Regions from separate parts of the Cupriavidus sp. DL-D2 genome, predicted to be linked through region 1. Evidence: predicted binding sites of a transcription regulator. Region 1 holds the regulator's gene; each other region holds the start of a gene.
The links. The regulator FliA, encoded in region 1, starts transcription of late flagellar genes. The targets are predictions, from matches to a motif close to CTAAAGTTTNNNNNNNNNNNGCCGNTA.
Positions count from the first base shown of each region.

Region 2: a site for FliA is predicted at 2,675-2,701, ahead of ABDB81_RS22080 (FliC/FljB family flagellin). Genes of this name have one in related genera too.
Region 3: a site for FliA is predicted at 1,915-1,941, ahead of flgM (flagellar biosynthesis anti-sigma factor FlgM). Genes of this name have one in related genera too.

Region 1 covers NZ_JBDKXK010000060.1:34,666-42,661, forward strand. The annotation lists gene flhB (flagellar biosynthesis protein FlhB) at 1-480, shown strand, start outside; gene flhA (flagellar biosynthesis protein FlhA) at 477-2,567, shown strand; gene flhF (flagellar biosynthesis protein FlhF) at 2,578-5,199, shown strand; gene ABDB81_RS24635 (P-loop NTPase) at 5,212-6,027, shown strand; gene ABDB81_RS24640 (RNA polymerase sigma factor FliA) at 6,144-6,860, shown strand; gene ABDB81_RS24645 (flagellar protein FlhE) at 6,962-7,339, shown strand; gene paoA (aldehyde dehydrogenase iron-sulfur subunit PaoA) at 7,535-7,996, shown strand, end outside.
Region 2 covers NZ_JBDKXK010000049.1:55,251-63,246, reverse strand. The annotation lists gene fliD (flagellar filament capping protein FliD) at 1-810, opposite strand, end outside; gene ABDB81_RS22085 (flagellar protein FlaG) at 873-1,259, opposite strand; gene ABDB81_RS22080 (FliC/FljB family flagellin) at 1,387-2,577, opposite strand; gene ABDB81_RS22075 (RNA chaperone Hfq) at 2,851-3,171, opposite strand; gene ABDB81_RS22070 (methyl-accepting chemotaxis protein) at 4,073-6,037, shown strand; gene ABDB81_RS22065 (MDR family MFS transporter) at 6,235-7,782, shown strand; gene ABDB81_RS22060 (LysR family transcriptional regulator) at 7,785-7,996, opposite strand, start outside.
Region 3 covers NZ_JBDKXK010000079.1:11,953-19,948, forward strand. The annotation lists gene ABDB81_RS27345 (FUSC family protein) at 1-621, opposite strand, end outside; gene ABDB81_RS27350 (hypothetical protein) at 754-924, opposite strand; gene ABDB81_RS27355 (flagellar protein FlgN) at 1,102-1,566, opposite strand; gene flgM (flagellar biosynthesis anti-sigma factor FlgM) at 1,571-1,885, opposite strand; gene flgA (flagellar basal body P-ring formation chaperone FlgA) at 2,116-2,871, opposite strand; gene flgB (flagellar basal body rod protein FlgB) at 3,291-3,707, shown strand; gene flgC (flagellar basal body rod protein FlgC) at 3,722-4,129, shown strand; gene ABDB81_RS27380 (flagellar hook assembly protein FlgD) at 4,197-4,868, shown strand; gene flgE (flagellar hook protein FlgE) at 4,969-6,213, shown strand; gene flgF (flagellar basal-body rod protein FlgF) at 6,238-6,981, shown strand; gene flgG (flagellar basal-body rod protein FlgG) at 6,999-7,784, shown strand; gene flgH (flagellar basal body L-ring protein FlgH) at 7,795-7,996, shown strand, end outside.

The DNA of each region.
Region 1 (7,996 bases):
ACCAAGGAAGAGGTCAAGCAGGAGATGAAGGAAACCGATGGCGATCCGCACGTCAAGGCCCGTATCCGCCAGCAGCAGCGGGCCATGGCGCGTCGCCGGATGATGACCGAGGTGCCGAAGGCGGACGTGGTGGTGACCAACCCCACCCACTTCGCCGTGGCACTGCGCTACGACGAAAAGGCGCGCTGGAATGCGCCGCGCGTCGTGGCAAAGGGCACTGACGAGGTGGCCGCCCGCATTCGCGAGCTGGCCGCCGAGCATCGCGTGCCGGTGTTGTCTGCTCCGCCGCTGGCGCGGGCGCTGCACCGTCACGTGGAACTGGGCCATGAAATCCCGGCGGGACTGTATACCGCCGTGGCTGAAATCCTGGCCTGGGTGTTTCAACTGAAGAACTGGCACTACAGCTATGGTCCGCAGCCCGACGCACCGTCGGATCTGGCTGTGCCCGATGAACTCGCCGTACCGGAAAGCCGCGCATGAACGCACTGACCAATCTTTTCAACCTGCCCGCGTTGATGCGCGGCGGCACCCAGATGAAGGCGATGGCAGGTCCGCTGCTGATCGTCATGATCCTCGGCATGATGATCCTGCCGCTGCCGCCGTTCATCCTGGACCTGCTGTTCACGTTCAACATCGCACTGGCCATCATGGTGCTGCTGGTGGGCATGTACACGCAGCGCCCGCTGGACTTTGCCGCGTTCCCGGCCGTGCTGCTGTTTTCCACGCTGCTGCGCCTGTCTCTGAACGTCGCATCCACGCGCGTGGTGCTGCTCGAAGGCCATACCGGTCCCGACGCCGCCGGCAAGGTGATCGAGGCGTTCGGCCACTTCCTGGTGGGCGGCAACTTCGCGGTCGGTATCGTGGTGTTCGCCATCCTGGTGGTGATCAACTTCATGGTGATTACCAAGGGTGCGGGGCGTATCGCGGAAGTTGGCGCGCGCTTCATGCTCGATGCCATGCCCGGCAAGCAGATGGCCATCGACGCCGACCTGAACGCCGGCCTGATCAATGAAGAAGGCGCGCGCAAGCGCCGTGCCGAAGTGGCGCAGGAATCGGACTTCTACGGTGCGATGGACGGTGCGTCGAAGTTCGTGCGCGGCGACGCCATCGCCGGCCTGCTGATCATGTTCATCAACGTGGCTGCCGGCATGGTGGTCGGCATGGTGCAGCACGACCTGGACTTCGGCACCGCCGTTCACAACTACACGCTGCTGACAATCGGTGATGGCCTTGTGGCACAGATCCCGGCACTGGTGATTTCCACGGCAGCCGGTGTGATCGTGTCGCGTGTGTCGAACGAGCAGGACGTGGGCCAGCAGCTAACGGGGCAGCTGTTCTCGAATCCGCGCGTGATGTACATCACCGCCGCGATCATCGGCCTGATGGGCCTGATCCCCGGCATGCCGCACTTCGCCTTCCTGGCACTGGCCGGCGGCCTGATCTGGCTGGGCCGCCATATGACCAAGCGCGAGGTCAAGGCTACGGAAACCAAGGCGAAGGAAGAGCGCAAGCCCGCCGTCGCAGCCGAAGCCGCGGAAGCCACGTGGGAAGACGTCACGATGGTGGACCCGCTCGGCATGGAAGTGGGCTACCGGCTGATCACGCTGGTGGATCGCGGGCAGAACGGCGAACTGCTGGGCCGTATCAAGAGCATCCGCAAGAAGATCGCACAGGACATCGGCTTCCTGGTGCCGGTGGTACACATTCGCGACAACCTCGAACTGAAGCCCAACGCCTACCGCATCACGCTCAAGGGCGTGGAAGTGGGCAGCGGCGAAGCGAATCCCGGCCAATGGATGGCGATCAATCCCGGTCAGGTCAGCGGCACGCTGCAAGGCGCGGCCACGCGCGATCCGGCGTTCGGCCTGCCGGCTGTGTGGATCGATGCCAACCTCAAGGAACAGGCGCAGGCATACGGCTACACGGTGGTGGATGCCAGCACCGTGGTGGCCACGCACCTGAATCACGTGATCCAGATGCACGCGTCGGAACTGCTGGGCCGTCAGGAAGTGCAATCGCTGCTGGACCGCATCGGCAAGGAAGCCCCGAAGCTGACCGAAGACCTGGTGCCGAAGACGATCTCGCTCACGGGCTTGCAGAAGGTGTTGCAGAACCTGCTGGACGAAGGCGTGGCGATCCGCGACATGCGCACCATCCTCGACGTGGTGGCCGAGCATGCACCGAAGGTCAGCGATCCATCCGAACTCACTACGCTCGTGCGCGTGGCACTGGGCCGTGCGATCACGCAGCAACTGTTCCCGAACAACGCGGACATGCAGGTCATCGGCCTGGATGCCGGGCTGGAGCGCGTGCTGACGCAGGCCATGACCAACGGCGGCGGCATCGAGCCGGGTCTGGCCGATGCGCTGCTGCAGCAGGCACAGGGCGCCGTGGTGCGCCAGGAACAGATGGGCTTCGATCCGGTGCTGCTGGTGCCGGCGCCGCTGCGGCCGCTGATGGCGCGCTTCCTGCGCCGCACGCTGCCGCAACTGAAGGTGTTGTCGCACGCCGAAGTACCGGACAACCGCAATATCCGTATCACCGCCATGATCGGCGGTGCAGCGTAAGGACTGAATCATGAGCGTGGCAAAGTTTGTGGCGGCCAATGGCCGCGAGGCGATGCGCAAGGTACGTGAGGCCATGGGCCCCGACGCCGTGGTGCTGTCGAACCGCAGCATCGAAGGCGGCGTGGAAATCGTGGCGATGCGCGATACCGACCTCGGCGCCGTCAGCGCCAGCGCGCAGATGTACGAGCCTGCCGTGCCTGCCATCGCCACTGCGCCCTCGAAACTGCAGGTGCTGCAGGCACTGCACGACGACCATGAGCCAGCCGTGCCCGGTTACGCACCGCTCGGCCTGCTGAATGCACCGTCGATGTCGCCGCTGCCTTCCCTGGCACCTGCAGCTTCGTCGATCACGCCGTCGCATCACGCGTTTGCCGCTACCGCTCCCACTGCCGCGCCCGAAGGTGCCGCGCTGGGCGACCTGCGTGGCGAACTCGCCTCGATGCGCTCGATGCTCGAACGCCAGTTTGCCGGCCTGGCACACCCCAGCGCACCGGGCGTGGCCGCTGGCGATCCGCTGCGCGAGTCGCTGTTCGAATGGCTGATCAATGCAGGGTTTTCGGGCCAACTGTCGCGCACGCTGCTGGCACGCCTGCCGGTCGGTACGGATCGTCCTGCCGCGATGGCGTGGATTCGCGCGGAAATCGCCAGCAAGGTGCCCGTCCTCGAAAACGAGGATGCACTGTTCTCGCAAGGCGGCGTACTGGCCCTGATCGGTCCGACCGGTGTGGGCAAGACCACCACCACCGCCAAGCTGGCCGCGCGCTTTGTGCTGCGCAACGGCCCGCAAAGCCTGGCGCTGCTGACGACTGACCGTTTCCGTATCGGCGCACACGAACAACTGCGCATCTATGGCGACATCCTTGGTGTGCCGGTTCACGCGGTGAAGGACGCAGCAGACCTGCGCTTCGCGCTGTCGGCGATGAAGGACAAGCACCTCGTCATCATCGACACCGTGGGCATGAGCCAGCGCGACCGCAGCCTGTCCGATCAGATCGCGATGCTGGCTGGCGTGCAGACGCCGATGCAACGCGTGCTGCTGCTCAATGGCGCCGCGCATGGCGACACGCTCAACGAAGTGGTTCACGCCTATCGCAACGATGGCGCCGGGGCTGCCGGTGGTATCGATGGCTGCATCATCAGCAAGCTCGATGAAGCCACGCACCTCGGCTCCGTACTCGACGTGGTGATCCGTCACCGCCTGCCGGTGTACTACGCCTCGACGGGTCAGCGCGTGCCCGAACATCTGGAACTGGCACAGGCCGACGCACTCGTGGAGCGCGCCTTCCTGACGCCACGCCGTGGCTCGCTGTTCAATGACGCCGATGTGGCGCGCCGTCAGGCCGCCAACGCAGAAGCCGCAGCCGCGCCGCGCCAGCCGGAACGCAGCGGTGCGGACGACATGCTGCGTTCGCTGACCGACAGCGCCAGTGCCGTAGGCGTCTGCGTGGAAGAACTGAACGCCGAACGCTATGGCTTCGAGCTGGCCCGCCAGCTCTGGCAGCAACGCACGGCAGGTGCCACGGCACTGCGTCCGATGGCCCAGCAGGTTCGACTGACGATGTGCCGCGAGGCGAGCCGCGCCTGCGACAAGTATGTGCTGGCCGTCACGCACAACGCCGCGCACGCCGTGGAAGGCCGCCGCGCCCCGCAGATGATGCAGCACACGCTGTGGCTCGCGGATCGCGATGGCCTGCCGCTCGCCAGCACCGTTGTGCCGGCCACGCGCGCACGTCAGTCGATCGCCGAAGCAGAAGCCGATGCGGATGCCGCTACCGTGCGCAGCACGCTGGCCGCTGCACGCACCATCGTCAATCTGGTGTCGTCGCTGCCCACGCCCGCCACGCTGGCGCGCTGGCAGCAACTGGGCGAGCGCTGGGTCGCCGGCACGCGCAAGACCACGCGCGTGATTGCCGATGGCCAGGCCAACAAGCTCGATACGATCGCCGACACGCTGACGTTCCATGCGATTGGCGATGTGGAGTTTCGTGAGCGCGATGCGGTGCATTGGCTGGCGCATGGCCTCGTCCGTATTCCGGACGGGCAGGTCCGTACCGCGGCACGCCAGCGCGGCGCGGGTGGCGAGGTCGGCAGCGAGGCATGCCTCGTGGTGTCGCGCCTGGTGGATCGCCAAAGCGGCGAGATGCTGTCCGTCGATTACCTGCTTTGCGATCCTGCACTGGCCGATGTGGCCGCGCAGGTCGCACGCTGGTCGCAATGGACGCTGGCTGCCGAAGAACAATTCCGCACGCTGCGCCACGCGATGGAACATTTCGCACAACCGGGCGATGACGATGCCGCGCTGTGCAACAGCATGGCCTCGCTGCAACTGGGCCTGACCACGCTGCGCCTGCAGCATTCGCCCACGCAGACCGCGCCCGCGTTCCTGTCGCGCCTCGCGGGCCGTGCCTCGGCACGCGTGAATGCGCCGGTGGCGGGCACCGTACTGAACGAAGGCATGGGCCGCCTGCTGGCGCTGCTCGACGTGCTTGAAAACTATCCGGGCCGCAACACCGCCTCGCCTTCGATCGTGGAAGCGGAGAAGGTGGAAGAGCCGGCCGAGGCTGCCATGTACGCGATGCGTGCGATGCAGTCCACCGAAGCCATGCCGCAGTTTGCGGCCGCAGGGGAGTAAGACTTGAATCCGATGGCTTCCGATCAGGCAGAAAGTCTGCGCCGGCTGCTGGCTCCCCGCGTCACGCGGCGGATTGCCGTAGTCGGTGCCGAACCCGGCGCCGGTACGACCACCGTGGCGTTGGGATTGGCTAACGCGTTGTCGATGCAGGGCGAACGCGTGCTGCTGGTCGATGAAGACACGTTCGGCGCACGCGCCACGCGGCTCGCGGGTGCATCGCCCACGGCCACCCTGGGTGACGTGATGGCAGGCCGCACGACGCTGGCCTCGGCCATCGGCACGCGCGCCGCCACGGGCATTGCCGTGCTGCCGGCCGGCGCGTTGCCGTCGGGCACGCGGCTCGATGACGCCGCAATGTCCGCGCAATGGCCCGACATGCGCACCGTGATCGTCGATGCACGCCGCGATGGCACGGGCGCGCTGTCACCGCTGGCTGCAGTTGCGCACAACGTGGTAATCGTGATGCGGCCCGAGGCCAATTCGATCACCGCCGCGTATGCCTGCATCAAGCGGCTGCACCATGAATATGCATGCCGTCAGTTCCAGCTCGTCGTGAATCTTGCGGCGGCGGAAGGGACGGTCGTGGCCCTCGCGCGCAACCTGGCCCGTACGGCGAGCCAGTACCTGGGCGTGGAGGCCAGCCTGGCAGGGTATCTGCCGATGGATCCGCTGGTAGCGCGTGCGCTCCAGCTTGGACGGTGCGTGGTGGAGGCGTACCCCGCCGCTGCGGCCACCGGTGCGTTGCGGCACATCGCCGGTGGTACCGGCGCATGGCCGCTGCGCCACGAATCATCGCCCCAGGGCATGGCTTCGGCCGTGCCCGCGTGACACGCCAAGAACAAGAAGTCCCGACAAGACCCGAAACCGAAACTCAGCCAGCCAGTGGCCGCCATCGTCTCCGACGGCCCCGGCACACACAGACAGCATTTACCGAGAGTTCCACCATGTACACGATTCAGGGAAAGCTCGAGCAGGCGGACGTGGTCAAGTCACACGCGCCACTGGTGCGGCGCATCGCGCTGCAACTGGCGGCCAAACTGCCCGCCAGCGTACAGATCGACGACCTGATCCAGGCCGGCATGATCGGCCTGCTCGACGCCGCCAAGCGCTATGAAGACAACCACGGTGCGCGGTTCGAGACTTATGCCAGCCAGCGTATTCGCGGCGCCATGCTCGACGAGGTGCGCGCCAACGACTGGCAGTCGCGCAGCCTGCGGCAGTTCACGCGCAAGATCGAACGCACGCAGCGCCAGCTCGAACAGAAGCTCGGCCGCACACCGATCGATTCGGAAGTGGCCGCCGAGCTGGAGATGGCGCTCGACGAATACCAGGAGCTGCTCAACGAGGTCTATGGCTGCCAGTTGCTGCACTACGAGGATTTCGAGCGCTCGGGAGAAGAAGATTTCCTGGATCGCCACCTCGGCGTGACCGATGACGGTAACCCGCTCACCGTGCTGATGGAGTCCGGCATGCGCGATGCGCTGATCCGCGCCATCGACAAGCTGCCCGAACGGGAGAAGCTGGTGCTGTCGCTGTGCTACGACCAGGAGCTGAACCTGCGCGAGATCGGCGCGGTGCTGGAGGTCACGGAATCGCGCGTGTGCCAGATCCGCAGCCAGGCCATCACGCGCCTGCGCAATCAACTGCGCGGCATGCTGTGATGCGCAGCGCCATGGTCAACCCCTGCATCGCTGCCGCGCTCTGCGCGGGCTTCGCACTGGCGGCTGCGCGCAGCGATGCGCAGACCGTGGCGCCGGTGTTCATGAAGGCCACGTACGAGCTTGCCGGATCGCGCTACGCGTGGACTGCCTCGGTGCAGGCGCCCCAGATCACGAATCGGGGCCAGCGCACGTTGTCGTCGCCCGTGATGCCGGTGGCCACCATGCCGCAGGCATCGGGACAGATCACGTCCGTGCGCTGGCGCTACAGTTTCACGCGCGTGCCGCCGGTCGACATGCAAGCCTACCTGTGCAACGCAGATCGATGCGTGCTGTTGCCGGGCGCCGAAGGCAAGACCGACGCCTTTGTGGGCGACAACGCCACCAAGGGTTTTGTCTTCGCGTATCGCGTGCCGGGTCAGGGCAGCCTTGCCCCGATGCTGCAGGGCCGCAGCAACGAAGTGACCGTCAGCTATCGCTGACTGTCAGCACTGCGCGCTCGATGGCACGTTTCGTGCGCCTTTCCGGCCACGCAACGTGCAGAGTGCGCGACACAGAACCCCGCAATCCCCTTCCTGTGTGACCCCGGCTACACGGCGAACATGATCGCCGTGTAATTCCTACGCGCAAGTCTCGCCACGTTGCTCCCTCAGCCCATGAGCCTGAAAGGATCGACGATGGAAGAATTTAGCGACATCAAACTTTCGCGGCGCGAGTTCGTGATGGTCGGCGCGGCCTCGGTCTCGGCGGTTGCCGTACCGGCTGGCGCGGCCACGCCTTCCACACAGCGTACTCCGGCGTCGATGACGCCCGTGGCGGCGAGCGTTTCATTCGTGGTCAACGGGCAGCCTCGCTCGCTGCAACTCGACACGCGCACTACGCTGCTCGATGCCCTGCGCGAACATCTGCATCTCACGGGCACGAAGAAGGGCTGCGACCACGGACAGTGCGGCGCCTGCACGGTGATCGTCGATGGGCGGCGCATCAATGCCTGTCTGACGCTGGCCGTGATGCACGAAGGTGCGAAGGTGACGACCGTGGAGGGACTCGGCACGCCCACGCGCATGCATCCGATGCAGGTGGCCTTCGTGAAGCACGACGGCTATCAATGCGGCTATTGCACGCCAGGACAGATCTGC
Region 2 (7,996 bases), on a different contig from region 1:
GTCGCGGGTCACGGACATGTTCGTGGTGCCCGTGGACTTGATGGTCAGCGTCAGGCCCTGTGCGGCTTCCTCCACGGTGTTGCTCTGGCTGACGATGTCCAGGCCGTTGAGGTTCAGCTTGGCGTCGGCGGCCTTGACCGCTTCCTTCACGCCGTTGGGCTGCGTGGCCTGCGTCGGATCGAAGTTGACGATGTCGCCCACGGCGGCATCGCTCGCGGTGATCCTCATCTGCGACTTCGTACCGGTCTTCTCGGACGTCAGCACGATGTGGTAAGGCGTGCCGCTGCCATCGTTGACGATGCTGGCGGTGACGCCCGCATCGGCTTTGTTGATCGCGTCGCGGATGCCTTCCAGCGACGTGTCCGAACCCAGCGTCACGGTCTTGGTGGACGACGCTGCGCCGCCCGTGGCCATGTCGGCACCAAGATCGATCGTGATGGTGCCGCCGCCGATGGCGGCCTTCTGGTCCGCAACACCCTTCGACACCAGGCTCTGCGAGGCAGCCACCGAGGTGACGTTGACGGTGTAGGTGCCGGCCACGGCGGTGGAGTTGGCGGCGGCGGTCAGCACGCTTTCGCTGGTCACATAGGGCTTGACCGCAGCAAAGGTGGAAGCGGTGGCCAGCGTCTTGGCAGCGGCCGAGTACGCATCGAGCACGCTCTTGATCGTGCCGTAACCCGACAGCTTGGCCTGGAAGCTCTTGGCCTGGTTGTCGATGGCGGTGAGCTGGGTTTTTTCGTTGGCCTCGATCTTGTCGAGCAGATCGCCAAGTTCGAGGTTGGAGCCGACGCCGATGGAGGAGATTGCCATGTTCTTTTACCTGTTGTTATGACTTCAACTGATTTGGGCTTGAGACTTGCAAGCGGGGTTCGTCAGGCTTTCTGGCTGACGAACAGCCCCTGGAGCTTGTCGATGACATGCGCGAAGCGCAGCACCTCCTCGCTCGGCAACTGGCGGATCAGCTCGCCGGTTTCCTTGTCCACCACCTTGGTGATCACGCGGTTGGTGTCCTGGTCGATCTCGAACCGCACGCCGATCGACGTGGTCTTGAGCACGTCCATCAACTCGCCTACCGCCGCCGCCATGTCAGGGGACGTGCCGGCGGGCAATTCCACACCCGTGTCCACGGAGGCCGCAGCCGCATAGGGCGCGGGGACGACCGAAGACGCCGCGGCAGGCATGGCCTGGGCGGCGCCGGGGAGCGCGAGGTCGGCGGTGACGCGTGCCGCCGTCAGGGAAACGGTTGAGGAGTACGCCATGTTCAGCTCCGTGCGGTGATGCAGGATCAGTGATGCGGTTGAAATGCTTTGCAGGCGGCGGTCCGCCTGCGAAACACTCCAGCAAAAAAGCCGGGCCTTGCGGCCCGGCCTTCTTGCGGCGCTACGATTAACGCAGCAGCGACATCACGTTTTGCGTGGTCGAGTTTGCCTGGGCCAGCACCGAGGTACCAGCTTGTTGCAGGATCTGCGCGCGGGTCATGTTCGACACTTCCGTTGCGTAGTCAGCGTCTTCGATGCGCGAACGCGAAGCCGACAGGTTGTTGATCGTCGTGCTCAGGTTGTTGATCGTCGACTCGAAGCGGTTTTGCACAGCACCGAGGCTCGAACGCAGGTTGTCAACCGATGCCAGGGCCGTGTCCAGCGTCTTCAGCGGGTCGGTCGTAGCAGCTTGCTGGAAGTCCGAAGCTTGCAGCGTAGAACCCTTCAGCGTGAAGCCAACCGTCGAACCCGACACCGAACCGTCGGTCGGCTTGACGGCGATGAACATCGTCGTGGACGTGGCGGTACCGTTGCCGGCGAAACCCTTCGAAGCCAGGGCGTCGTTGTCGGCGGCGGTCAGGCCGGTCATCGACACTTGCACGAACCAGTTGCCCTTCGAATCAGCAACAACGCTTTGCGAGTTGATGGCTGCCGAAGTGTTCAGGCCCAGAGCGCGCTGGATGTCAGCGGCGACCACGCCGGTTGCCGAAGCAGCCGTCACCGGGGTGGAGGAACCCAGAGCCGTTTGAGCAGCTGCCGAACCGATCGAAGCCGTTGCGCCTTGCGGGCCGGCAACGCTGAAGCCAGCAACGCCCAGGGTCTTCGAGGTGATTTCCTTCAGCGCGATGCTGATGGTTTCGCTGTCGTTGGCGCCAACCTGGATCGACATGTTTTGGTCCTTGGCCAGGACCTTCACGCCGTTGAACTGGGTTTGTGCCGACACGCGGTCGATTTCCGACAGACGTTGCTTGATTTCGTCCTGGATCGACTTCAGGTCCGAACCCGAGTTCGTGCCCGTGGCAGCTTGCACGCCCAGTTCACGGATACGTTGCAGGTTGTTGTTGACTTCGCTCAGCGCGCCTTCGGTCGTTTGAGCGATCGAGATGCCGTCGTTGGCGTTACGCGATGCTTGCGTCAGGCCCTTGATGTTTGCCGTGAAACGGTTGGCAATGGCTTGGCCAGCTGCATCGTCCTTGGCGCTGTTGATGCGCAGACCCGACGACAGGCGTTGAATCGCGCTGTTCAGCGACGATTGCGACGTGTTCAGGTTGCTCTGCGTTTGCAGCGACAGAATGTTGGTATTGATGACTTGCGCCATGGTACGACTCCTATTTGCAATGTTGTAGGCATTCCGGCAGTTGCCGTAACGTTGGCTGCCTGCGTTGCAGGGCGTAGAGTGCCTCCGTTGCAAAGGTTATCGACCGAGGGGGGGAAGACTTTAGAGTGACTTGTGAGGGAGTTGCGGGCGCAGCCGGTTGTGCTATGGCTGGCGTCTTGTGGAGGCGCGTCCGTGCGGACGGCGTGCCTATATATATAGGTGCAGCGGCGGGCGCCTGGCCCGCACCCTGCTGCGTCAGCGGGGTTGGCCGGATCAGCGGCGCTTGCGGGTGCGTGGGATGTACAGGCGCACGAAATCCGGCGAGGCTTCGGCATCCAGCACGTCCGTGGCCAGTTCGGGCGCGTGCGACGGCGTGACCACCGTGATGGCGCGCTTGTAGATGAGCGTGGGCGAGGCATCGCGCTCGTCGCGTCCCAGCAGGATCATGTAGTTGTCCGAGGCCAGCACGACGCCATTCAGCCGCGTGCCATTCGACAGGTGGACGATGACTGCGAGGCGGCTGGCACTGTGCGCGGCAAACTGCAGTTGCTGCAACTTGCGGCTGGGACGGGGAGCCTTGATTTCCTTCTTCACAACTTCTCCGGAAGAGCCCGCGAGGGATCTGTCGGCTGACAACGGTCCGGTGATCGGTTGTTCTGGTGGATGTCGCACTAAAAGTGACGGATATGACAGCCCGATCGCGGCGAGAATTGAAACATTCGCTCTCGGAACCGGGGCGGAGGCGGATCCGCATCGGCGGGGAGGACAGTCTCTTCAGGATAGTGGAGAACGCTGCCCAGCCCGCGTGCCATGCCGCCGCTGCCAGGAGAGAAGGGGAATACTTCAGGCCGGAGAGTAACAAAGTTTTACAACCATTGACGAATCGATGATGGCAGCCCGCATAGAGGAATAGTTCTACTTTAAGCGTTGCCAACGATTTGTGGTTGATGTAGCACTTTTGTTTGTCATGGGCTAGGCACACCATGCGCAGTCCGTGAAACCCGCGCCAGCTAAAGGTTTCCGGCAATCGTCCGTTATCTGCCGACAAGGCCAAAAGTAACCTTCGCCGTCACTTTTGGCAAAGATTTGCATCGCTCGTTACACCCGCCACAGGGGTAAACCCTGATAGAAACAGGATTTACACCTCATGTAAGCGGGTTTATATTCCGGGTTCGGGCCGGGTACAGCCGGCTCCTTTTTGCAAAGCAGTCCTGAAAGCCTACGAGCACCCCGCGCGTGGGCTTCTTTTTTTTGAGCCCGCGTCCTTGGCCGCGATTCCTGCCGGCGCCCGCCGGTTTCGGCGGATCGGGATGCACGGGACAGATTAGACGCCACCGGCTGCGTCCCCAATCAGGGGAAGAGCAGCGACTTTTCCCCTCAATTCGTTTTTTCGCTCAAGACCGTCAAAACGCCCGCCGATACCCGGCTGTGCGACACCCGGACACGGGTGGATACCGCTCGACCGAACAAAAAACCGGACAAAGGGTACGAAGTGATGGGCTTGCGAAAAATGGGGATTGGCGCGCGGATGTCGCTGGCGTTCTGCGTGGTTGTGCTGCTGCTGGCCGCCGTGGCTGCGGTAGGTGTCAGGTCGCTCGGCGCCATGAACGACGTGCTGCACACCGCTGTGGAGCAGCGTCTGGTGCGCGTGCTGGATCTGAAGCTGGCCAAGGAGCGCGCGCTGATGATCGGCGTGATGCTGCGTGACGCATCGCTGACCGAAGACAGCGCCATGGCTGCGCAGAATGCCGAGAAGATCGTCAAGCTGCGCGAGCAGATCGGCGCCACGCTCGATAGCCTGGGCAAAGCCATGCGCGCCTCCGGTAGCGCGCAATCGACCGCTGCATTCGATGCCTTGACGCAGGCGCGCGGCGCCTATAACGAACAGCTCGACCAATTGCTGGCCCAACTGCGCGCGGGCGATTTCCCGGCTGCGCGTACGGCGCTGGTGTTGACGCTGCCCCTGGCCCAAGGCGCCTATTTCGAAAAACTCGACGCCTTCGCCGACCTGGGCCGCAAGCTGGCGGCTGACGCCGTGGAGGACGCCACGAACCAGTACGAATTCACGCGCAACCTGCTGGTCGGCCTGTCCGTGGCTGCGGCCATCATCGCTACGCTGCTCGGCGTGGCGCTGGCACGCTCGGTAACGCGCCCCGCCGCACAGGCGCTGGACGCTGCCGAAGCACTGGAGCAAGGCCAGCTCGGCCACATCATCGAAATCCGCACTCACGACGAGATGGGCCGCATGCTGGGCGCCCTGGAACGCGCCTTCGGACAATTGGGCGCGCTCGTGCGCGGCATCCAGCAGGCCGCCGGCTCGATCGATACGGCGGCGCGCGAGATTGCCACCGGCAACACCGATCTGTCGCAACGCACGGAAGAGCAGGCCGCATCGCTCGAACAGACCGCCGCCTCGATGGAGCAACTGACCTCGACGGTGCGCCAGAACGCCGAGAACGCACGGCAGGCCAACCAGCTGGCGGTCAACGCGTCGGACGTGGCCACGGAAGGCGGCCGCGTGGTGCGCGGCGTGGTGGATACGATGGAAGGCATCTCGAAGTCGTCAGCGCGCGTGGCGGAAATCATCGGCGTGATCGAAGGCATCGCCTTCCAGACCAACATCCTGGCGCTGAACGCGGCGGTGGAAGCTGCCCGCGCCGGTGAGCAGGGCCGGGGGTTCAGCGTGGTGGCAGCCGAAGTGCGCAGCCTGGCGCAGCGCTCGTCGTCGGCAGCCAAGGAAATCGGCGAACTGATCAACGGTTCCGTGCGTCAGGTGCAGGACGGCGCGAAGCAGGTGGAAGTGGCGGGCAAGACGATGGACGACATCGTGGGCGCGGTGCGTCGCGTGACGGACATCATGGGCGAAATCTCGGCGGCCAGCGAAGAGCAGACCGCCGGCATCGAACAGGTCAGTTTGGCTATCACGCAGATGGAAAGCGTGACGCAGCAGAACGCCGCGCTGGTGGAGGAAGCCAGCGCCGCCGCCGAAAGCCTGCTGCAGCAGGCGGGTGGTCTGGTCAGCGAAGCCGCGCGCTTCGAACTGGGCCAGCCGGGGCAGGGCGCGCGTCATGCCGCACACCACGTAGAGCAATATGTCGCACCGGTGAAATCGCTGCCGCCGGCCAAGACCGCACGAGCGCTGCCCGCCCCGCGCAAAACGGTAGCAAAACCGGCCCCCGTCGCACGGACCGCACCGGCTGCGCCCGCGGCAACGAAACTGCGTCCGGCCCAGAAGCCTGCCGCACCTCAACGCGCGGCGGCCGTGCCGGCTGCGGTCCGCCCGCCGGTCCAGCGCAAGGCCGACGCCGCGCCGGTGCTGGCCCGCCAGCCCGCCAAGCCCGCTGCGTCCCGCGCGCCGGTCGTGCATCAACGCAAGGAACCGATCCTGGCCACCGCGCGCCGTCCGGCCGCAGCGCCCAAGCCGGCCATGGCCGATGCGGGTGACTGGGAAACGTTCTGATCTTCTGACCGACTCGCGGGCGGGTAGCCAAAAAGCGGCGCAGGCAAATCCTGCGCTGTTATTTTTGGGGGTTGCCCCCCACTGAAAGCAAACAGTCAGGCGCGGTTTTCAGCGGTCGCATAAAATGTCGGCTCTCTCCATCCGACACAAGAGCAGCGATCCCGCGCCGTGGGGTCATCTGCCTGTCAGGCCAATCCATGTCCGCTGCATCCAAGCTCGCCCCCGACCCGTCGTCGAACCATGCGCCGGCCAACGTCCCCGTCATGCAGGTCATCTTCGGCCTGATGCTCGCCATTCTTCTCGGCGCGCTGGAGCAGTCGATCGTGGCGGTGGTGCTGCCCGATATCGCGCTGCAACTGAACGGGTTCGAGGACATGGCCTGGGTGATCTCCGCCTACCTGGTGGCGTCCACCGTGGTGACGCCGATCTACGGCAAGCTCTCCGACGTGCTGGGCCGCCGCGCGGTGCTGACGTTCGCCATCGTGTTGTTTTTGCTGGCGTCGGTGGCCTGTGCCATGGCCACGACCATGCCGATGCTGATTGCCGCGCGCATCCTGCAGGGGCTGGGCGGCGGCGGGCTGATTTCGGTTTCGCAGGCGACGATTGGCGACGTGGTGCCGCTGCGCGAGCGCGGACGCTACCAAGGCTACGTCAGTGGCGTGTGGGCCGTGGCCAGCATGGCCGGCCCCGTGCTGGGTGGCTATCTGGCGCACTTCCTGTCGTGGCGCTGGATCTTCTGGATCAACATTCCGTTGGCGCTGCTGGCGCTGGTGGTGGTGCGCCGCGCACTGCGCCATCTGCCGGTGAGCGGGCGCAAGCACCGGATCGACTATCTCGGCGCGTTGCTGTTCGGTGGCGGGCTGTCGGGCGTGCTGGTGTTCCTGACGCGGCTGGGGCAGGGCCATGCGCCGCTGGAGCCGCAGACCATCGGCCTGCTGGCGGCGGGGCTCGTCGGCATGGCGCTGTTCGTCTGGCAGGAGCGCCGCGCGGTGGACCCCGTGATTCCGCTGAACCTGCTGGCCGTGCCCACGGTGGCCATCTGCTGCCTGACGCTGTTCCTCTGTTTCTTCCAGTTGATTGCGATGTCGGTGCTGCTGCCGCTGCGCTTTCAGGTGGTGGGCGGCGCCCATGCCGATACTGCGGCGCTGCGACTCGTGCCGCTGACGCTGGCCATTCCGTTCGGCGCGTATATCTCCGGCCGGCTCATGACGTGGAGCGGGCGCTACAAGCCCATGCAGATGACTGGTTCGCTGGTGGCGCCCGTGGCCATCGTGGCATTGGCCTTCACGCCGCCCGATGCGGTGCTGCTGGCCGCCCTCGTGATGATCGTGCTTGGGTTGTCGATCGGGCTGCAACTTCCTGCGGGCCTGGTGGCCACGCAGAACTCGGTTCCGCATCACCAGATGGGGATCGCCACGGCACTCACGGCCTTCGCCCGTCTGCTGGGCGGCGCGGTGGGCGTGGCTGTGCTGACCACGGTGCTGATCGCGCTGCTGCGCCATAGCGGCGTGGCGGTGTCCGACCTGAAGGGCGGCGAGGATGTACTGATGAGCATGTTCCGCCGCGTGATGGGCGGAGGCGACCAGGCGGATGCGGCAGCGGTGCGCATGGCGGCGGAGCGCGCGTTTCGCCTGCTGTTCCTGATGAGTGCGGGGGTCTCGCTGATCGCGCCGTTCTTCGTGGCACGCCTGCGCGAAACCACGCTGCGGGGCAGTGCCGTGCCGGCGCCGGCAGCGGCGGACTGAATCTAGCGCGGCTCGCGCGTCATCATACGGCAGACCGCCGCCAGGGCCAGCAGGTTGGGGTCGCGCTCGCGGCGGCGCAGGAAGCTCAGGCCGATGGTCTGCTTCATGCCGTAGTCGGCGGTCAGCGGCACAAAGGCCACGTTGCGGGCCACCACGTCGCGCACGCGGCCCGGCAACAGCGTGTAGCCGATGCCGCCGCCCACGAGGTTCATCA
Region 3 (7,996 bases), on a different contig from region 1:
GTCCTGCTGCCGCTCCTTCTCGTCGCGCATGCCGCGCTCGATCTTGGCATGCACCGCCGCGCAGGCGCGCAGCAGGCCGGCGAGCTTGAAGCGCCACGAGTACGAGGCATAGGCGGGCAGTGCAAACGAGAACACCAGCGCGATCAGCGTGCCGATCAATACATCCACGGTGCGCCATACCGCGTCATAGACATCCTGGTTGCCGTGCCCGGCGGTAATGATCACGGTGATGGCGGTCAGCAGCGCCACGTATCCACCCTTGCCCACCGCGTGATAGGCGCAGTACCCACTGATCAGGGCGAGCAGTCCCCAGGTCAGCATCGGAATGCCGAAGTACGTACCCTGGACGATGATGAAGAGACCGAGCAGGGCGCCCAGCACGGTGCCGGCCCCGCGTTCTGCGGCGCGCTTGCGGATGTTGCCGTGGTGCTGGAGCCCGCCGATGACGACGAGCACCGTGATGGTGGCCCATTCGCCATGCGGAATATTGATGCCGGTAGTCAGCGCGATCGAGGCCAGCAGGGCAAGTGCCACGCGGACGGCGTGGAAGATGCGAGCCTGGCGGAATCGACGGTCGGGGTCAAACAGCGCGCTGGTTGTTTTTCGCAGTGCCTCGAACATGGCGACGATCACCGTGCGGAGATCTGAACGCTTCGAGTGTATAGAGCGAGCCCCATGTTCCGCAATGTTTACATTCTGCGAAACATGGGGCTGCGGCGAGCCCGGCGGTGGAGAGAGTTCCACGCCGCGGCACTAGGAGGGATCTTTGGTGCGCGTGCGCGATACCGCCGACATGATGCCGATACCCAGCACGATCACGCAGGCAATACCGATATAGACGGGCGCCAGGCCCGCAGTGGACATGGCCCACGCAATGCCGCCCACCAGCAGCAGGAGCCCGATTACATAAAGTGCAAATGACATGGCGGTCCTCCGGACATTGTTGTGCTTACCGGATGCCATCGCCGCCTCGGGATGACCCGAACGGCGAGTGGCCTACCGTCAATGTAGGGAGGAAGCGCGCCGGCCAACATAGGACGTTGGCCGAGCATGACGTAGGCAGGCGCTGACGCGTGCCGGGTCGGGGAAGGCGTGGGGCGATCAGCCTGCGGCCAGGCTCACGCCGGCGGCGCCGGTGTTCGCCTTGCCATCGCGGCCATACATCTCGTTGGGCGGCGTGCCGCCCTGGCGCAGGACCTGGATGGCTTCCTGCGTGAATTCGAGATGGGCATGGACGATGGCGCCATTCAGTTCGTTGGCATCCTTGGCCTTGTGGGCGAAGAACACCACCTTGCGCCAGAGTTCGGCAACCTGCGGGTCCACCTCGCGGCCTACCAGCAGGCCGCCGGGACCAACGCGCAAGCCTTGCGCGATCATCTGGGCCTCGCGCGCGGCGGTGGCAAGGTTCAGCCCCTGGGCCAGTTCCATCTTCTGGTTGAGCAACGTGCTCAACGCCTGGAAATCCTGTCGCTTGATGGCTTCGCGCTCATCTGCAAGGGCACGGCCGAAGGCCGCAATGGCGTTGGCTTCAAGCGAAAGGGACTGGATCAGGGCTGCCTGGTTCATGGTGTCAGGATTGGCTGGGCGCCTGGCTCAGCTCGTGCAAAGAGGCGAGCAAGCCATCGGCGATCTTGCTGGGATCGATCTTGATCCGGCCTTCCGCAATCGCCTGACGGACTTCCGCAACCTTGGCGGCGTCGATGTCGCTGTCGCTGTCCTGCAGCAGGCGCGTACCAATCTCGCGAACCTGCGCAGCCAGGGGGCTGACGCTGACGCCGCTCAGGGCGGTAGGGTCCGACGTGGCACCGGTGGCCGCCGCACGGGCGTTGCCTTCGGTTGCCGCGGTGTCGGCGGGCCGGGACGGAGTGGAGTTATTGATCTTCACGGTGAAATCCTTGCTGGGTTCCTCTGACTTATCGGACTGGCCGCCGGAAACTTTAGGTTCGATCCTGTGTTTTCCGACGCTTTTCCGCCGATCCCGGAACGGGCTCGCCGCATTCTCGCACGGTCTGCCTGCGCCGGTTGCTGCCACATCATTTTCCTGCCTGGTCGAGGGTCCCAGCCCGTGTGACGACTAACTTCCCGGTACAACTTTGTGACGCTAACCCGATTGTGTTACTGCAGCACGACAGTGTCGCCACTGCGCACCACGCCGCTGACCACCTGGCCGTTGCGCAGACGGATCTGCACATGGGCGCCGGTGGGAGCGTCGTTCAGCACCTTGCCTTCGCTCGATAGCTGGAACGACTCGCCTTCCACAGTGACGTTGACCGTCTGTCCGAGCCTCACGGCAATCGGCCGTTTGAGCAGATCCGTACGCAGCGGCGAGCCGGCGGCGATGCGGTTGGCCGATACCGACCCTTCCACTTGTGCCGGATCGGTCACCACGGCGCGCGGCAGGGCGGCCAGGTCACCCTGGCGAAGTTCAAGGTCGGCGGCGGAGATCGTCTCGCCGGGACCCATCGAACGCGCGGCCACGTAGTAATCGGTCATCACCGAGACGCGGGCCTGCATATAGCGCGTCCACGGCCGGTCGCCGCCGCATCGCACGCCCACGTTGACGCGTCCATATGGGGCCGCGCCGGCGGGCAGGAACGGTTCGGGGTTGAAGCAGTCCGGCGCGCGGCCACCCGAGGGCGGCACCACCTGCACGCTGATCTTGCCCGGCAGTCCCATGGACTGGCGCTGCAGGAACTGTTCGACGGCCACGCGCGCGGGGTCATCGGCAAACGGATTCTGGGCGGCCTGGGTTTGCGGTGCCGCACCGGGCGGCGCAACGGGCGTGACCTGGGCGGGAGCGGCCATGGCGGACGGCGCCAGCGCAATGCCGGCGAATGCCATCAGCGCGGCGGCCTGGCGAGAGAAAGTCATAGGGGTCATCCCAGCAAGGATGAGACGGCAGGGGCTGCGAATCCAATACGGAGGCGTAAACCCGCGGTCGATGCCGTCGCACAACAGTTGAACATCGGTAAACGTTTGCACAGGCGGTTGGCGCACCGTGACGGCGCCGCGCCTGGCACTGACGGCGAAGCCTTGTGCGGCGCGCCGCGCGGGGCGGGCGAGCCAGGTTTTGGCATCGGTCAGTGGGAGTCATTGTAGGCAGGCTCGCGCGAGAGACCGAACCGGAAATGCGCGGGTTTCTCCTGCCTATTCGCACGATTGGCGTGACAACCCGGCCCCTAAGATGGCAACCCTGAAGAAGCCCGGTCTGGCGTGTGCGGAAGGTATACCCAGGTCTACGGCAGTTCTCTCCCCGAAATGAAGCCACAGCCAAAGCAGGAAAGGCAGACATCATGGACAGACTCGATGCGGCGTTCCGCTTCCAGCAGGAAGCACTGAGCCTGCGGACCCAGCGGCAATCGGTGATTGCCTCGAACATCGCCCACGCGGATACGCCGGGCTACAAGTCGCGCGATTTCGATTTCGCCAGCACGCTGGCGCAGTCCGTGGAGCGCGGCAACCAGCAGCGCGACGGCGTGTCGCTGTCCACTACGTCCGTGCGGCACATGCCGGCGCAGGCGCCTGCGATGAGCAACAACGAGCGCGACCTGCAGTACCGCATTCCGCTGCAATCGAGTATCGATGGCAACACCGTGGAAATGGACACCGAGCGCGTGGCGTTTGCCGACAACACGGTGCACTACGAAGCGGGCCTGACCGTCATGAGCTCGAAGATCAAGACGATGCTGTCCGCGATCCAGAACTAAGGGGGGGCGCTGCAATGGGTTCCATGAACATTTTCGACGTGGCCGGTTCGGCCATGGCCGCGCAGTCGCAGCGCATGAACGTGACGGCGTCGAACCTGGCCAATGCCGACAGCGCCGTGGCGCCGAACGGCCAGCCGTACAAGGCCAAGCAGGTGATTTTCGAGATGGCCCCGACACCGGGCCAGACCGATGTGGGTGGTGTGCAGGTGGCGGGTGTGATGGAGGATTCCGCGCCGGCCCGCATGATCCACAACCCCACGCATCCGCTGGCCGATGCCAATGGCTACGTGACGATGCCCAACGTGAACCCGGTGGAAGAGATGGTCAACATGATCTCGGCATCGCGTTCGTACCAGGCCAACGTGGAGGTGCTGAACACCGCCAAGACCATGATGCTCAAGACGCTGACCATTGGTCAGTGACGCCAGCCGAAACGCGTTTTCCGTATCTCCGATTTCCAGAATTCAAGAACACTAGCCGGAACACAACATGGCATCGACTTCTTCCGTAGGTAACAGCACCGCCAACTCGGGGGTGAACCAGGCCCTGCAAAGCGGTAGCGCAAGCGCAGCCGACCTGCAGAGCAATTTCCTGAAAATGCTGGTCACGCAGATGACCAACCAGGACCCGCTGAATCCGATGGACAACTCGCAGCTGACCTCGCAACTGGCGCAGATCAGCACGGTGAGCGGTCTGCAGACGATGAACGAGACCATGACGCAGTTGCTGACGCAAACCGCGGCTGGTCGTGCGATGGACTCCGCCGCACTGATCGGCAAGACCGTGATGGTGCCGGGCAACGCCCTGACCGTGACCGATGGCGTGTCGGGCAAGTTCGGCGTGGACATCCCGACGACGGCAGACGCCGTGACCGTGCAGGTGCTCGACGAGAAGGGCAACGTGGTGCGCACCATCGACATGAAGGGCCAGAAGGCCGGCGTGCATGACGTGGAGTGGGACGGCAAGAACGATGCGGGCAACCTCGTCGCAGACGGCGACTATGCGTTCAAGGTCACGGCCACGGCCGGCGGCAAGGACGTGAGCCCGATCCCGCTGATCTACGGCAAGGTGCAGGCCATCAGCGGCGACAGCACTGGCGTGCTGGTGGATCTGGGCGACGGCAAGATGGCCAACGTCGACGACGTGCGCCGCATTTCCTGATCGGCACGGCAACACGGTTTTTATCAAGACATTCACGTATCAACCCGGTCCGGCATACGCGCGGGCAATTCACGAACGACAGCCTACATAGGGGAAAATCATGGGTTTTGGTCAAGGGGTAAGCGGCATCAATGCCGCAGCGTCCAACCTGGACGTGATCGGCAATAACATCGCCAACGCGAACACGGTTGGCTTCAAGCAATCGACGGCACAGTTCGCCGACGTGTACGCAGGCTCGAAGATCGGCCTGGGCACGCGCGTGAACGCCGTGGTGCAATCGTTCAGCAACGGCACGGTCTCGGCATCGGGCCGCAGCATGGACGTGGCCATCAGCAACGGCAGCGGCTTCTTCCGCCTGGTCAACCAGGACGGCCAGGTCTTCTACTCGCGTAACGGCCAGCTCTCGCGTCTGGACGACGGCACGCTGGTGAACGGCACGGGCCTGCAGGTCACGGGTTACCCGGCCGGCACCACCGCCGGTGGTGTGGCGCCGCAGCCGCTGACGATCAGCAACGCGCAGATGCCGCCGAAGGCCACCACGAACATTGCCGCGCAATTCCAGCTGGACTCGCGCAGCGCCGCGCCGACCAACGTGTTCGCCAGCACGCCTGCCGTCCGTGCGGATTCGTCGATGTTCAGCTACAGCACGCCGATGACGGCCTATGACTCGCTGGGCAACAAGCAGCAGCTCACCGCCTACTTCGGCAAGTCGGTCGTGGCCGGCCCGCCCGTTGCCCCGGCACCGACCAACGCCTTTGGCGGTACGGACTGGTCGATGCACGTCACCGACGCCAACGGCAACGTGCTGCAGACGGTCACGCTGTCCTACGACGCCAACGGTACGCTGCGCGCGCCGACGGCTGCCACCATGCCCAACGTCACGCTGCCGGCCGCCAACGGCGCTGCCGCCATGACGGCACGCCTGGACCTGACGGGCAGCACGCAGTTCGGTGCGGACAACGACCCGAAGAGCATCGTGCAGAACGGCTACACCTCGGGCGCGCTGGTCAGCTACGCCGTGCAGGAAGACGGCACGATCCTGGGCTCGTATTCCAACGAACAGACGCTGTCGCTGGGCCAGATCGCCCTGGCATCGTTCGGCAACGTCGAAGGCCTGAAGCCCGAAGGCGACAACGTGTGGAGCGCCACCGGTTCGTCGGGCCAGGAACTGCTGGGTGCCGCAGGCGGCTCGCTGGGCAAGCTGCGTTCCTACGCCGTGGAAGAGTCGAACGTGGACCTGTCCGGCCAGCTGGTGAACCTGATCGTTGCGCAGCGTAACTATCAGGCCAACGCCCAGACCATCAAGGCGCAGGACACCGTCCTGCAGACCCTGGTGAACATCTAAGCCGGCCCCCGCTGACGGATCGCCATGGACCGCCTGATCTACACCGCCCTGTCGGGCGCCAAGCAGATACTCGACCAGCAGGCCGCAGTATCGAACAACCTGGCCAACGCCTCCACGCCGGCATTCAAGGCGCAGGTGAACCTGTACCGTGCAGTACCGGTGCAGGGCCAGGAAACGCAGACGCGCGCCTTCACGCTGGCCTCGACACCGGGCGCCGACATGAAGGCCGGGCCGCTGACCTATACCGGTCGCGACCTCGACGTTGCCCTCGGTGGCAACGGCTGGCTGGCGGTGCAGATGCCGGACGGCTCGGAAGCTTACACCCGCGCGGGAGCGCTGCAGGTGTCGGCCGACGGCCAGTTGCAGAACTCGGCTGGCCGGCCGGTGATGGGCGATGGTGGCCCCATCGCCGTGCCGCCGGGCGCCACGGTGTCCATCGGTACCGATGGCAGCGTGGTGGCACGTGGTCCGGGCGAAGCGGCCAACGGCCTGGCGCAGGTTGGCAAGCTGCGCGTCGTCTCGGCGCCGCCCGAAGGGCTGGCGCGCGGTGACGATGGTTACTTCCGCCTGCGTCCCGGCGTGGATCCACTGCAGCAGGACGCCACCGTGCGCGTGATTTCCGGCGCGCTCGAAGGCAGCAACGTGAACCCGGTGGAGTCCATGGTGGAAATGATCGCCAATGCGCGCCGCTTCGAGATGCAGATGAAGATGATCACGGGCGCCGACACCAATGACCAGCGTGCCAATGCGCTGCTGTCGAACAACTAACGAATTCTAGGAACACCATGATCCGCTCTCTCTGGATTGCCAAGACCGGCCTCGACGCGCAGCAGACGCAGATGGACGTGATCTCGAACAACCTGGCCAACGTGTCGACCTCGGGCTTCAAGAAAAGCCGCGCGGTGTTCGAGGAACTGATGTACCAGACCGTGCGCCAGCCTGGCGCGCTGTCGTCGGACCAGACCGTGCTGCCGTCGGGCATGCAGATCGGTACCGGCGTGCGCCCCGTGGCAACGGAACGCATTCACACGCAGGGCAACCCGCAGCAAACGGGCAATGCGCGCGACGTGGCCATCATCGGCCAGGGCTTCTTCCAGGTGACGATGCCGGACGGCACCACCACCTACACGCGTGACGGTTCGTTCCAGGTAGACCCGAACGGCCAGCTCGTCACGTCGAGCGGCTTCGTGCTGAACCCGGCCATCACGCTGCCGGCCAACTACACGGGCCTGAACATCGCACGCGACGGTACGGTGACCGTGACGCAGCCGGGCCAGACCAACGCCGTGACGGTGGGCCAGATCCAGGTTGCCACGTTCGCGAACCCGACCGGTCTGGAAAGCCTGGGCGAGAACCTGTACGCGCAGACCGACGCCTCGGGCGCACCGAACACCACGGTGCCGGGCCTGAACGGTGCGGGCACGCTGCAGAACAACTATGTCGAATCGTCGAACGTGAACGTGGTGGAAGAACTGGTCAGCATGATCCAGACCCAGCGCGCTTACGAGATCAACAGCAAGGCTGTGCAGACGTCTGACCAGATGCTGCAACGCCTGACCCAGATGGGTTGAAGAAACGGGAATGACCATGGCCGCCAAGCAGTATCGCATCGGTGCAATCGTCGTCTACGCCATCGTCGCCCTGGCTACGCTGGCGAGCGGCGGCTGCGCGCTGGTGCCCAAGGAGCCGCTCGTGCAGTTGCCCACCACGGCACGCGCAGAACCGCGTCCGTTGGGCCCCTCCACGGGTTCGATCTTTGCATCCTCGTACGCCAGCAATCCGC